Linked DNA regions of Anatilimnocola aggregata. The protein of the gene in region 1 interacts with the protein of each later gene in a pairwise test. Links are inferred from orthologs where the notes say so. Each region holds a gene or a part of one and is shown on either strand. Other genes may lie near its edges. The genes, in order: aceE and nth.

Region 1 (6,568 bases):
CTTGGCGAGATCCGCTTCAGTACGGCGGGAGATCAGTTAATTTGCTGGGCCAAGCATCAAGCGGGGGATGCCATCATTCGTTGGGGATTAGATGGCAAGATCCGGGACCGGTTGCCCCTCAGCATGCCTCAAGCGCGCTCGTTTTGTTGGCCGCTCGGTCAGCGCGGCCTGCTCTTTGAGCAACCTGTCAACGGCCAGAACGGGTTCTTGCTCTACGATCTCGAATTGCAGCAGATCGCCGGCATCTATAGCGCTGGGCCAACCAGTGACTTTCACGTTTCTCAGCCGGATGGCACATTTTGGCGCAGCGAGCGAATCGTGAAGCTGAGCCAGGAACAACCGAATGTGGCAACTGGCGGAGTTTACTTACAGGGATTCACGGATCGGGACTTCAACTTTCCGGCTCAAGGCTTGAAGTCCATGTTCATTGCCCAGCGCGGGTCGAAAATGTCCGCCCAAGTCTTGGGCGAAGTCGGCCAACCCAACGAAGTTGGCCAGGCGCTGGTGGAGAAGCTGACGGCCTCCGGTTTTACCTATGACCCTAACGCCGAGTTGCTGTTGACGTTTGAGTTACGGCGGATTGTACCCGCGGAAGAGCGGTTGAAAGTGCTGCGCATTCTGACGCCCATTCTGACGATCAACGATCGCGCCGGCACCGTCTATTGGCGAAATATGGAACGTATGGAACGGCCGCTCGATTTTCAATTCGATGCTGTCGAATACGTGAAGAAGCCAGCATTGCCGGGGCTCATTTACAACATGCCGCTAAAAAACGAACTCGACAAAACGACATTGCCACCCATCAAACCCAAATAGGCTCGCTGACCGTTGTTACGGCCGGATGTGCTCGATGAAGCGGCGGTCGAGATCGGGCAGGCGACGACGTAGCCGGCTGCTGAGGGGTTCGGTGTCGCGGCCTTGTTGCTGGTCGGTCAGATAAGCGACCAGTTCTTCGTGCGCGGCACGCGGTCCATGCAGCATGAAGTGAACCCAACCGAAAGAGTCTCGATACTCGGCCCGACCCAGATCGTCGAACTCGGTGATCGCTTCGAGTGCTTCCAATCGAGGCGCATGTCCCGCTCGCAGCTGCTGGCGAATATCGGCGAGGTGCGGATTGTTCGAAGGGCGGTCATCGCGCCGGACTTCGAAATACTCCGCCAGCCCTTCATCGAGCCACAAAGGAAGATCGCGCACGACCGCGTGTAGTACGGCATGCGTCGATTCGTGCCGCACATCGATTTCGAATTCGTCTCCCTTATATGCGAAGACCATTCCGGGCCCCTTCGACTTAATGAACATCGCCCGTCGCGCGGGAACGCGAGGAAAATGCTGCTTCATGTAAGCCTGGTAGGTCTCGCGATCGTGTAGCAGAAACAGATGGACCGGCTCGCGCGCCGGCGGCAAGCCCAGGATCTCCGAGATCTCTCGCGACAGTTCGCCCAATTGCGCAAGGAGAAGTTCGTCACGGCCAAAAGGAAAATCTGCATGGCAATGAAAGTTGCCGACGGTCTTCTCGGCGGGCCACGTCACGGTGCGAGTTACTTGCGCTGGGGCCAGCGCTGGAACGGCCAACAGCATCGCTAGCGCAACCATCTCGGCGGCCTTTGACCGGCGAGCTTTAGCGACATGGCAAGTTCGTGGCATTCAGGGTTCCAGCCGGAGCGCGACAGATTGCGGCGACAAACGTCAGCAAAGGGGGCGGAGTCTACCGATGCCCAGGAGTTGTGGTCAAGGGAGTTTTCCCCGCCCCAATCAGGTGCAACGATGGCCAGCAATTCCCCTCGTTGGTGGCCCAGCAACTCGTTATCTAGCCGAACCTTGCGAAAAATTCAGGTGTCATTTCAGGTGGCGGAACTCAACAGACCTTTACCCCGACGCGATTTCGGCAAACAATGGTACGTGGATTGGTAGTTTTTGCGGATTGCAACGATTCGTTGGCTGGATAAACGGGGCTGACCTGCCGACATTAATGGTTCGGCAAGCCGACGACGCCTCGTCGCTGCCAGCCAGAAACTGCGTCGAGCAGGGGACCTTGGGCAAGTAGGGCGGCTCAAATCCTTTGCCAGGAATGAGTTATGGCACGATGCTGAATTGAGCTAGGAACATTTACAGGTCGGATTCGCCCCTTGAGCGAGTCCAGCAAACAGAACGAAGAGGGACGCTCCATGTCGGACGTACAAGACATTCCTGTCGACGAGGCCGCCGCTAGCACCTTTAACCCAGTTCAGGATGTCGATCCGGCCGAAACGCGAGAGTGGCTCGATTCGTTGAACTACGTCCTGCAAAGCAAAGGACCGGAACGAATCAAGTATCTGCTCAACGCTCTCGAAGAGCGGGCTCGCGAGCAGGGTGTCGAATTGCCGGTCGACATGAACACCCCCTACATCAACACCATTCCGCCGAAGGCTCAGCCACGCTATCCCGGCAATCGCGAACTCGAACGCCGCATTAAGAGCATCATTCGCTGGAATGCGATGGCGATGGTCGTGCGAGCCAACAAGAACTTTGATGGCGTCGGCGGTCATATCTCGACGTTCGCCTCGAGCGCCACCTTATACGAAGTGGCTTTCAATCACTTCTTCCGCGGCCGCGGCAGCGATGGTTACAGCGGCGACCAGATTTATTTCCAAGGGCACGCTTCGCCCGGTATGTATTCGCGGGCCTTCCTGGAAGGTCGCTTGAGTGAAGAGAATCTCGACCACTTCCGCCGTGAGTTGCGCGAGACTCCTGGCCTGTCGTCGTATCCACATCCTTGGTTGATGCCCGAGTTCTGGGAATTCCCCACGGTCTCGATGGGTCTCGGCCCGATCATGGCCATCTATCAGGCCCGTTTCAATTACTATCTGCAAGACCGCGGCATTCGCCCGATGAACGGCCGCAAGGTCTGGGCATTCCTTGGCGACGGCGAATGCGACGAGCCCGAATCGCTGGGTGCCATCACGCTGGCGGGCCGCGAAAAGCTCGAGAACCTGATCTTCGTCATCAATTGCAACTTGCAACGGCTCGATGGTCCGGTGCGCGGCAACGGCAAGATCATTCAGGAACTCGAAGCGCTCTTCCGCGGTGCGGGCTGGAACGTGATTAAGGTCGTCTGGGGCGACGATTGGGACGCGCTGTTGGAAAAAGACGAAACCGGCCTGCTCGCCAAGCGCATGGCCGAAGTGGTCGACGGTCAGTATCAAAAGTACGTCGTCATGCCCGGCTCGTACATTCGCGAGCACTTCTTCGGCAAGTATCCCGAACTGCTCAAGCTGGTTGAAAACTACTCGGACGAAAAGCTGGCCAAGCTGCGGCGCGGCGGTCACGATCCCGAGAAGGTCTACGCGGCTTACAAGGCAGCCACTGAATCGAACGGCAAGCCTACGGTCATTCTAGCCAAGACGATTAAGGGCTACGGGCTGGGCGAGGCGGGCGAAGGGCGCAATGTCGCTCACAACAACAAGAAACTCAACGAAGCCGAACTGCTCGAATTCCGCACGCGATTTGGCATTCCCATTTCGGATGCCGAAGTCACCAAGACACCGTTCTATAAGCCGCCGCACGACTCGGCCGAAATGAAGTACCTGCGCGAACGCCGCGAAGCCCTCGGTGGTTCCATGCCCAGCCGGCCGAAGGTCGCGCCCCTGATTGAAACGCCTCGCCTGTCCGATCCGGGCTTCAAGGAATTCCTCGTCGGCACTGGCGATAAGGAAGCTTCAACAACGATGGCGTTCGTCGCGCTGCTCCGCAAACTTTGCCGCGATAAGCAAATCGGCAAGTACGTGGTGCCGATCGTGCCCGATGAATCGCGCACCTTCGGCATGGAAGGTATGTTCAACGAAATCGGCATCTACTCGCACGTCGGACAGTTGTACGAGCCCGTCGATTCGGGCATTCTCGCCAAGTACAAAGAGGCGACGGACGGCCAGATTCTCGAGGAAGGAATCACCGAAGCCGGTTCGATCTCCAGCTTCTGCGCGGCCGGAACGGCGTACGCTTCGCACGGCGTGAACATGATTCCGTTCTATATCTATTACTCGATGTTCGGCTTCCAGCGCGTCGGCGACTCGATCTGGGCCGCGCAGGACATGCGAGCCAAGGGATTCCTCCTCGGTGGTACTGCTGGACGAACGACGCTCAACGGCGAAGGACTGCAGCATCAAGACGGCCATAGTTTGCTGAATGCAATCGCGTTCCCGAATGTGCGCGCTTTCGATCCAGCCTACAACTATGAAATCGCCACCATCATCCTCGACGGCATGCGACGGTTGTATCAGGATGGCGAGACCGCCATCTACTATTTGATGGTCGGCAACGAGAACTATGTTCACGCGCCCATGCCCGAAGGTTGCGAAGACGGCATCATTCGCGGCATGTACAAGTTCCGCACGAAGGAAGCTGGCGGCAAGTTGAAGGTGAACTTGTTCGGCAGCGGAGCGATCTTCCGCCACGTGCTCGCCGCACAGGATTTGCTCGCCGAGAAGTACGGCATTAGCAGCAATGTTTGGAGTGTAACCAGCTACACGCAGTTGCGGCGCGATGCCCACATGTGCGAACGCTGGAACATGCTCCACCCGGGCGAACCACGGCGGACTTCTTACGTCGAAGAACTGCTTAAGGAAGAAAAGGGAAGTCTGTTCGTCGCAGCGTCGGACTACGTTCGCGCCTTGCAAGAACAGATCGCCCAATGGGTGCCAGGCGACTACTATGCTCTCGGCACCGACGGCATGGGGCGCAGCGAAACCCGCGAAGCCCTGCGTCGTCACTTCGAGGTCGATGCCCAGTGCATCACCCTCGCCACGCTTTACAAGTTGGGGCTTCGCGGCGATCTCGATAAGAGCGTCGCCGCCCAAGCCGTGATAGACCTGGGGATCAATCCCGAAAAGATCGATCCATACTTTGCCTAGAGAGAGAAGTTGAAAAAGCGAGGAAGGGATGACGAGGGAGAAGGCCCTCATTCTCCCTCTCCTTAGTACTCCGGGGAGAGGGTTGGGGTGAGGGGTGATGCGTGATTAACGCCGCCCACGAATTCGCCCCGTTTGGCATCAACTTAACGCATACTTAGAAGCGAATTCAGACCAATGGCCATTGAAATCAAACTGCCGAACCTGGGCGAAGGTGTGGAATCGGGCGATGTTGTCGAAGTGCTGGTGAATGTTGGCGACACTATTGCCAAGGATCAGGGAATTCTCGAAATCGAAACCGGCAAAGCGACCATGCAGGTTCCCAGCGATGCCGCGGGCAAGGTCGTCAAGGTGCATGTCACCAAGGGACAAACCGTTAAGAACGGCGCCGTCCTCCTTACACTCGAAGGTGCTGCGGCTGGTGCGGCCCCCACTGCTGCCAAACCGGCCGCCCCTGCTGCCGCTCCGCCCAAGGCTGCGCCGGCTCCAGCACAGCCAGCGGCTCCTGCCGCTGCTAAGCCCGCACCTGCTCCCGTAAAACCAGCCCCAGCACCAGTGAGGCCAGCTGCAGCTGCCCCGGCGGAGGTTGCGGCACCTATTGCCACGCTCGCGCCGACGGAAGAAGCGCCGACGGAAACCGGCGATGTTGCTGCCGGCCCTGCTGTTCGCCGCTTTGCTCGCGAAGTGGGCGTAGATTTGTCGCGCGTCACAGGCACGGGCGAAGGCGGACGCATTTCGCGTGAGGACGTCCTCGCTGTTGTTCGTTCGCAAAGCCAAGGGGCGATCATCGGCGGCAAAGCCAGCCCCGATACTACGGCTCGCGATGCCTACGGCCCGATCCATACCGAAAAGATGACCAAGATCCGCAAGGTCATCGCCGCGCAGATGCACCTGTCGTGGACCACTTGCCCACGCGTTACCAACTTCGACGATGCCGATATTACTGAACTCGAAAAAATTCGCGTCAGTAGCAAAGAAGATTACGCCCGTAAAGGAATCAAACTCACGGCGCTACCATTTGTGATGAAGGCCGTGGCGATGAGTCTCAAGTCGCATCCAGCCGTGAATGCTTCGCTCGACATGGAAAACGAGCAGATTATTTACAAGAATTACGTGAACATCGGTATCGCGGTCGACACCGAGCGCGGCCTCGTGGTGCCCAGCTTGCGTGGCCCCGACCAGATGTCGATTCCGGATATCGCCCGAGCCCTCGGCACCATCAGCGACAACATGCGGGACGGCAAGATTAACCCGGCCGAGTTGAAGGGAAGCACCTTCACCATCAGCAACCTTGGGGCGATCGGCGGCACCTACAGCACGCCCATCATCAATGTGCCCGAAGTGGCGATCCTGCTCTTGGGGCGCTCGCGCAAGATGCCGGTCGTCGTCAACGACGAAGTGAAGATTCGCCTGATGATGCCGCTGAGCCTCTCGTACGATCACCGCCTGGTCGATGGCGCGACTGCGGCTCGCTTCCTCAACGACATTATCGACTATCTCAAGAGCCCCAGCCGCCTGCTGCTGGCTCCGTAGGTCAGTCACTCCGTGACTTACTTGGCAGCCGGCAAGTGCTGGGCGACAAAAGTGGCGACTGCGGCGCCCAGTTTCTCGACACCCTGTTTGTTTAGATGAACACCATCATCAACAATCTTGGCAGCTTGCTCTGCGGGCGTGCCGAGTGCTGC
Region 2 (6,124 bases), 1.7 Mb from region 1 along the record:
AGCGCGACCAATTGTTTCATCCCGCCGATTGCCTTGAGGCAGTCGTTGTCGAATGCCGTCTGGGGGGCGCGAATCTTCTTCAGCGTTTTGCTTTTGGCGAGGGTGACGTAAGCATCAGCGCGAAAATCGGTCTTCTTCAGGTCAAGTTCTTCCAGCTTAGGAATTTCGATCAAGATCGCAGCGTCTTCATTCTTGACGTCGCTCTGTTCCAGGCGAATGACTTTTAAGCTGGGGTGCCCTTTGAGGTGGGCCAGCCCTTCGCCGGTAATGCCCCGAACTTCGGCCGAGAGCACGGTCACGTGGGGCAACTTTGCCAGGTGTTTCAGATCGTCGTTGTTCCCTTGCGTAAGGGCGACTTCGCCGACATTGCCAGCCTTGTCCATTTTCAAGGTCGCACCGGCCGCTTTGAGGGCATCGATCGCAGCTGGGTCATCCTTGGCTGCTGCAGTTGCGCCGGGAGTTTCAATTTCCGGTGTTTGGGGGCCACCGTTGGCCGGTTGCTTGGGTTCGGGGGTCGGGCAGCCCGTTAGCAGGAAAGCCGAACCCACGCTCCACACGAGCATTGCCACCACCGCCAGATTTGCCCTACTCATCGCCCGCTTCATGATGACACCCAGATCCAAATCGTGATCGAAGCCTGCCCGCAAAATCGCCCGCAGCCCAACTAGACAGAGTACCCCGATCCACCCGCCGCGCGAAGTGCCGCCAACACAGTCGCGGGGAGTCCTCAGCCTAGCATTACCAGCGAAGTTCTGGCTCAAACAATTCCCTCCCGCCTTTGACCGAACTAGTCACGCGGACTGCATCTAATGTTTGCAGGGTGTTCATTTTCAATTCCGCAGTACGTGCATGCGATTTACGCAAATACTCGCGCATTAGTCCATCGCAAGTGCCAAGTTATCGATTGACATTCGAGGCCCGAGTGGGCACTTATCAACGGCGGCAAGTGCTTCGCAAAAAGTCTTTGACCGTGAACATGGATTGGAATTTGGTCGTGCAAACAGGAAATTGAATTTGGAAATTTCCGTTATGTCGGGAAAGGTTGGGTGGACCTATTTCGTTACCAGGCAAGCAATTCGGCGAGATGTGTTCTGATTGCGCAAGTTGTGGATTATGGAAATTTATGGCAGCCATCGTCATGCGGGGCGAGTCGCAGTTGGGCGGCGCTGAGCTGACTGCGTCTTTGCCGTTAACGGGCCCCTGACGGTCCACTGGACCGTTGCCGCAACGGCAGGGAGACGTCGGGTAGTTTTTCAACAAACAGGATGAAAACCACACCCTGCAATTACGACGCAAGTTGTTGCTCGCGAGTCACTTGCCGTCAGCCCCCAGACCAGACCCGTGTTGAAAAATGGCCCTTTCGGCCATTGTTGGGGTCGAGAGGTCGAATCGCGGCTGCAAATTGGCTCCCACTTAGGCCGCTTTGGGAGCCACGACGCGTTGACGAGATAGCAAACATCTGGTACAAGATTTGATTCGCCAAAAAGATTGATTCTGGCGCGGACAAGACAACAAGCGGCAATTAAAAAGGCAGCAAGCATGGGTGGCACGATCCATCGGATGAAGGAACTTCGGCAACGTCGGCATCGCAAGAAAAAGCTGGCCGTGCTCAAGCGTCGGGCGGCTAAGGCCAGCCCTTCGGAGAAGGCAGTTCTGGCTGCGAAGCTGCGCCGCATGACTCCGGGTGCCGAAGTGATCATTGCGACCATGGGCCTGGAAGAAAAGCGCTAAGCTGATTGGCAATGATTGCTGGGCAGAAACTGCCGCAGTGTGATTTGCCAGTTTGTCTGCCTCGCGCGGCAGTTAGTTGCCGCGCTCAAGGGACTACCCGTAGCCAAGGTTTCTCTCGCTAGGACTTTATCGATGGCCGCCCATCAGACGCCGACTCACGACGATCACTTTGACGAATCGGAAAGCAACCAGCACCTGGCCGACGATTCGGAAGCCTGGAATGGCGTGACAGGACTACTGCTGTTCATTGTCTCGATTGGCCTGTCGCTGGCCATGCTCACGCTTTATCTTTCGCGCAATCCGTAGTCGGCACGGCCGGGACTTCCATCTTCGCCACGCGGGGCGCGAAGTAGCGGTGGCGAATGAATTCGACGATCGCAGGCAATATCGAGACAAAGATAATTGCCAGGACGACCACCTCGAAATTCTTGCTGACCCATTCGATGCGGCCAAACCAGTAGCCCGCAAAGGTCATACTCAGGACCCAAAAGATTCCGCCTGCGACGTTGTAGATTAAGAAGCGGCGATAATCCATTTGCCCCACGCCGGCGACGAACGGGGCGAACGTTCGCACGATCGGAACAAAGCGGGCGATGACGATGGTCTTTGGTCCGTAGGTCGCAAAGAACTCTTGTGTCTTTTCTAAGTGCTTGGGATTGAGCCAGCGCGAGAGTTTGCCGCTGAGAACCTTCGGCCCCAAGTAGCGACCAATGTGGTAGTTCACCGTGTCGCCCAGAACCGCGGCGATGGAAAGCAACAGGCAGACGATGCCGACGTTCAGTCCTGAGTCTGGGTTGGCTGCAATGGCACCGGCGGCAAACAGCAAGGAGTCGCCCGGCAGGAACGGCATAATGACGAGGCCGGTTTCGACGAAGATGATGGCGAACAGAATACCATAAGTCCACACGCCATAGTCGGCTGTGATTTTGATCAGTTCATCATCAATATGTAAGAAGAAGTCGATGATCTGCTGCACGACTGCGATCCTATTCGGTTGACTGCCAACGGTCCAAAGTTGCGCGTCCCGCGCTGGCCCACCGCAGTATAGGTTTTTCTCATGATCGTCCCCAGGCGAATCAGCCCGCACAATCGGCACGGATGGCACAATTGCGGCAGAACATCATTCTTCCTTTTTCGCGCCGATCTGTTCGACGCCAACCTGCGGACAAAACTTGAGCATCAGGCAGTCGTTGCACAACGGTTTGCGAGCCTTGCAGATGCGGCGGCCGTGGTGGATTAACCGATGCGAGAAATCGATCCAATCTTTCTTTGGCACGATTGGCATCAGATCTTTTTCGATCTTCACGGCGTCTTGGTTGGTAGTCAGGCCCAAGCGATTGGTCAGTCGCGTGACGTGGGTATCGACGACGATGCCCGACGGAATGCCGAATGACGTGCCCAGGACAACGTTGGCGGTCTTGCGCCCGACGCCGGGGAGTTGCACCAGTTCTTCGAGCGTACGCGGAACTTCGCCGCCGTGTTTCTCGGCCAACTGCTGACAACAGCCCTTGATGTTCTTCGCCTTCATCCGAAAGAAGCCGGCGCTTTGAATAGCTTTCTCCAGCTTGGCGATGGGCAAATCGACGATCGCCTGCGGCGTGGAACACTGAGCGAACAGTCCCTTGGTCACAATGTTCACGCGCTCGTCGGTACATTGAGCCGAGAGGATCGTCGCGATGAGGAGTTGGAATGGGCTATCGTGAACGAGTGCGCATTCGGCGTTGGGATATCCCTGCGCAAGGGCCTTCACCACTTTGGCGGCCTGGCGTTTGGTTTGGGCGACGGGGGGCGGAGTCATAAATGGCCAGCAGTTTTCGACGAAGCAGATTCAGCGCAGGTAAGGCAAACTTTAGTTGACCATCATAGCGAAATCGCTCATAACGAACGCGTGCCACGATAACGGCCGGACGTTGGGGCTGACGTCCGCAGGAGGCTAAGGCGATGAAATCTTTCCGATGGCAATTTCTACCAGCGATCAAGTCGCTGACAACTGCGTTTCTGGTCTGCGCCGGCATGCTTAGTACGCGTAGTGCGGCGGCGCAGCAGGTGAACGTCGGCGGGCCATTCAACACTGTTGGCCACGGCTTTTATGAGAGCATCGGCACGCGTTGGGGCGCACGTGGCCCGGGTTGGTTCTTCAACTTTGGCGGTGCACCGCCACCGGCCTTCGGTGGTTTCGATCCCAATGCGGGAGCTAACGTTGGCGGCGGCTTTCGAGCCGGGAACACGAGTGGGTTCTTCAACCTGAATGTCGGCCAAGGTGCCAATTCGACGATGGTTTCCCAGACGCCGAGCGTCACGATTCCCAATGGCGGCAACGGCTACTTTATTGACGGCACGTTTCGCCCCTTCGTTACTTCAATCATTCCCGTCGTCGGCGATCAATCCGATCCCAGCCCGCTCCGCGAACGCCTGCGAAGGTTACAAGAGCAACAAGAGGCCAGCCTTACTTCACCGGCGAATGCACCTGCTCAAGCCGAAGTTGGTGGTGGCGGAGTGGCCCGGCGAAGCACGGCCGAGCGCGGCGACCTGAGTGTGGCGGAAATTAAGTCCGCTGCGAATGCGCAGGGCAGTTCGCAGGATGAAGAGTTGGCCGCGATTCTTGAAAAAGCCAGGGGTGCAGAAGAAGCAGGCAAGGCAGGAGTCGCCCGCATCTACTATCAGATGGCCGCACGCCGCGCAACCGGAGAGCAGCAACAAAAGATCCTGGCGCACTTGCAAACTTTGCCTCGGTAGTACCTCCCCCTCGTTTATTCTTGCCACGAGTTCCCTTCATGAACAAGTCGCTGCTGCTACTGGCGATGCTTCTGGTCGCGCCGGTGGCCAGCCCGTTGATGCCAATAATTGCCCGAGCTCAGCAACCCAACGACGCGTTCCCGTCGGTGGCAGCAGCCATTCGAGCGCTCGGTGCCGATGAGTTTCAGACTCGCGAATTGGCCAGCCGCTATCTGTGGTACGCGGGTGCCGCCGCGCAGAAAGATCTCGAGCTCGCAATTAAGCACGACGATCCCGAAGTTCGCCTGCGCGCCTCGTTGGTCCTTCGCAAAGTCCGTCTGGGAATTACGCCCGATACTCCGGCAGAAACCCAGCAACTAATCAACCGTTTTTACGACGGTGACCGCAATGGCCGGCAGCAAGTCATTAGCGAGTTACGACAAAAGGGTTCTTACACAACCCTTTTTGCGCTGCTGCAAGGCGAGACCGACGCAGCCAGTCGGCAACTTTTTTTCAGCACGATGCAAGCCGATATGCAGCGCCTCGCGCCACAGATGGTGGCCAGTAGCGATTGGTCGCTGCTCGAGCAATGGCTCGACCTGGGCAAGGCCACCGAAGCCGGACAGGTCCATTTCATCACCTATGCGTTATTGCGCGGCAAGTTGAACGAGGAAATTAAGCGAGTCGAAGACGAATTGGAAAAGAGAAGAGATGATTCGGCACTCGTGAATCGACTGGCACTCATGTATCGCGCCGGGGGGAATGATAAGAAGGCGCTCGAAGTGATCCAGCGCGGGCCCAGCGATGCAAAATTGGTCGTGGCCATGTATCGCGAGCAAATGCAATGGGACCAAGCGCGGGCGAGTATCTCGCCACTCCCGAACAAAGTTCCGCGTGACACAATGGCCGACAGCGCCTTGCAAGCAGCCTTGGCCCGTTTGAGCGGCAAGGCCACAGACTCCCTCGAGGCAACACAAGCCTTTTCAAAGCTTGTCAAGACCGAAGACGTTTGGTTCGGTGCCAAGACACTGCTCTTGAATGAACGACCGCAACTAGCGCTCGACTTGCTGAAAGATGGTCTGCAGCCGATGGCTTTCGATTTGTTGTCACAGCTTCAGCAGCATCAAGAGGCCTTGGACCTGGCTGGAATCAAGGATGACACCAGTTTCAATCAAGCTTGGCTGAACGGGCTCACCGGGCAGCAGCCTGTCCGCACCAGCCGCTCGGTTGATCGCTTCACTTATGCAGTCAGCATCGCGGCGCAATTGCGAATGCTCGGTAAAAAGCAGCAGTACGATGATCTACGTGCCCTACTAGAGTCGACCGCCACCCTCGACGATCAGCGGGGGCAGTACTGGCATCAACTGGCGAGATTAGAACGACAACCAGGACGGCAGCAGGAACTGCTGCATTTGTACGGTCGCGGCGTAGCTCAGAATCCCCAGAGTGTTTGGTCGCAGCTATTCGGCAAGAAGTTTGCCCGCGCTCAAACGTGGTGGGAAGCTTTGGATGCAGATGTGAGATGGCAGGATCCACAGGAGCGATTGAATGCAGTGGCAGTCTCCATGCAGCCGGCGACCTTTGCGCGTCATGTTGAAGTCGATTGGCCAGCAGTTGAGAAGCACGTCAGTGCCAAGGCGGATAATCTGGGCACTGCGGCAGCAGTTCGTGTACGGCT

The links.
Region 2: the proteins of aceE (region 1) and nth interact in binary tests that used the Escherichia coli proteins (3 or more experiments, as listed by UniProt). The link is inferred for Anatilimnocola aggregata from one-to-one orthologs.

Annotation. Positions count from the first base shown.
Region 1 is NZ_CP036274.1:3,304,674-3,311,241, reverse strand. The notes cover bases 1,860-5,086. They hold aceE (pyruvate dehydrogenase (acetyl-transferring), homodimeric type), read left to right. Parts: upstream 1,860-2,165; coding sequence 2,166-4,886; downstream 4,887-5,086. Other genes in these bases: ETAA8_RS12555 (2-oxo acid dehydrogenase subunit E2), read left to right, coding at 5,061-5,086. In the rest of the region: ETAA8_RS12570 (WD40 repeat domain-containing protein), read left to right, coding at 1-816; ETAA8_RS12565 (hypothetical protein), read right to left, coding at 832-1,644; more of ETAA8_RS12555, read left to right, coding at 5,087-6,416; ETAA8_RS12550 (SGNH/GDSL hydrolase family protein), read right to left, coding at 6,434-6,568. UniProt on the Escherichia coli protein: Component of the pyruvate dehydrogenase (PDH) complex, that catalyzes the overall conversion of pyruvate to acetyl-CoA and CO(2).
Region 2 is NZ_CP036274.1:4,969,635-4,975,758, forward strand. The notes cover bases 1,691-4,473. They hold nth (endonuclease III), read right to left. Parts: upstream 3,530-4,473; coding sequence 2,852-3,529; downstream 1,691-2,851. Other genes in these bases: ETAA8_RS18510 (DUF6800 family protein), read left to right, coding at 1,691-1,731; ETAA8_RS34730 (hypothetical protein), read left to right, coding at 1,864-2,037; ETAA8_RS18515 (DedA family protein), read right to left, coding at 2,009-2,707; ETAA8_RS18525 (hypothetical protein), read left to right, coding at 3,673-4,467. In the rest of the region: ETAA8_RS18505 (leucine-rich repeat domain-containing protein), read right to left, coding at 1-593; more of ETAA8_RS18510, read left to right, coding at 1,540-1,690; ETAA8_RS18530 (tetratricopeptide repeat protein), read left to right, coding at 4,506-6,124. UniProt on the Escherichia coli protein: DNA repair enzyme that has both DNA N-glycosylase activity and AP-lyase activity. The DNA N-glycosylase activity releases various damaged pyrimidines from DNA by cleaving the N-glycosidic bond, leaving an AP (apurinic/apyrimidinic) site.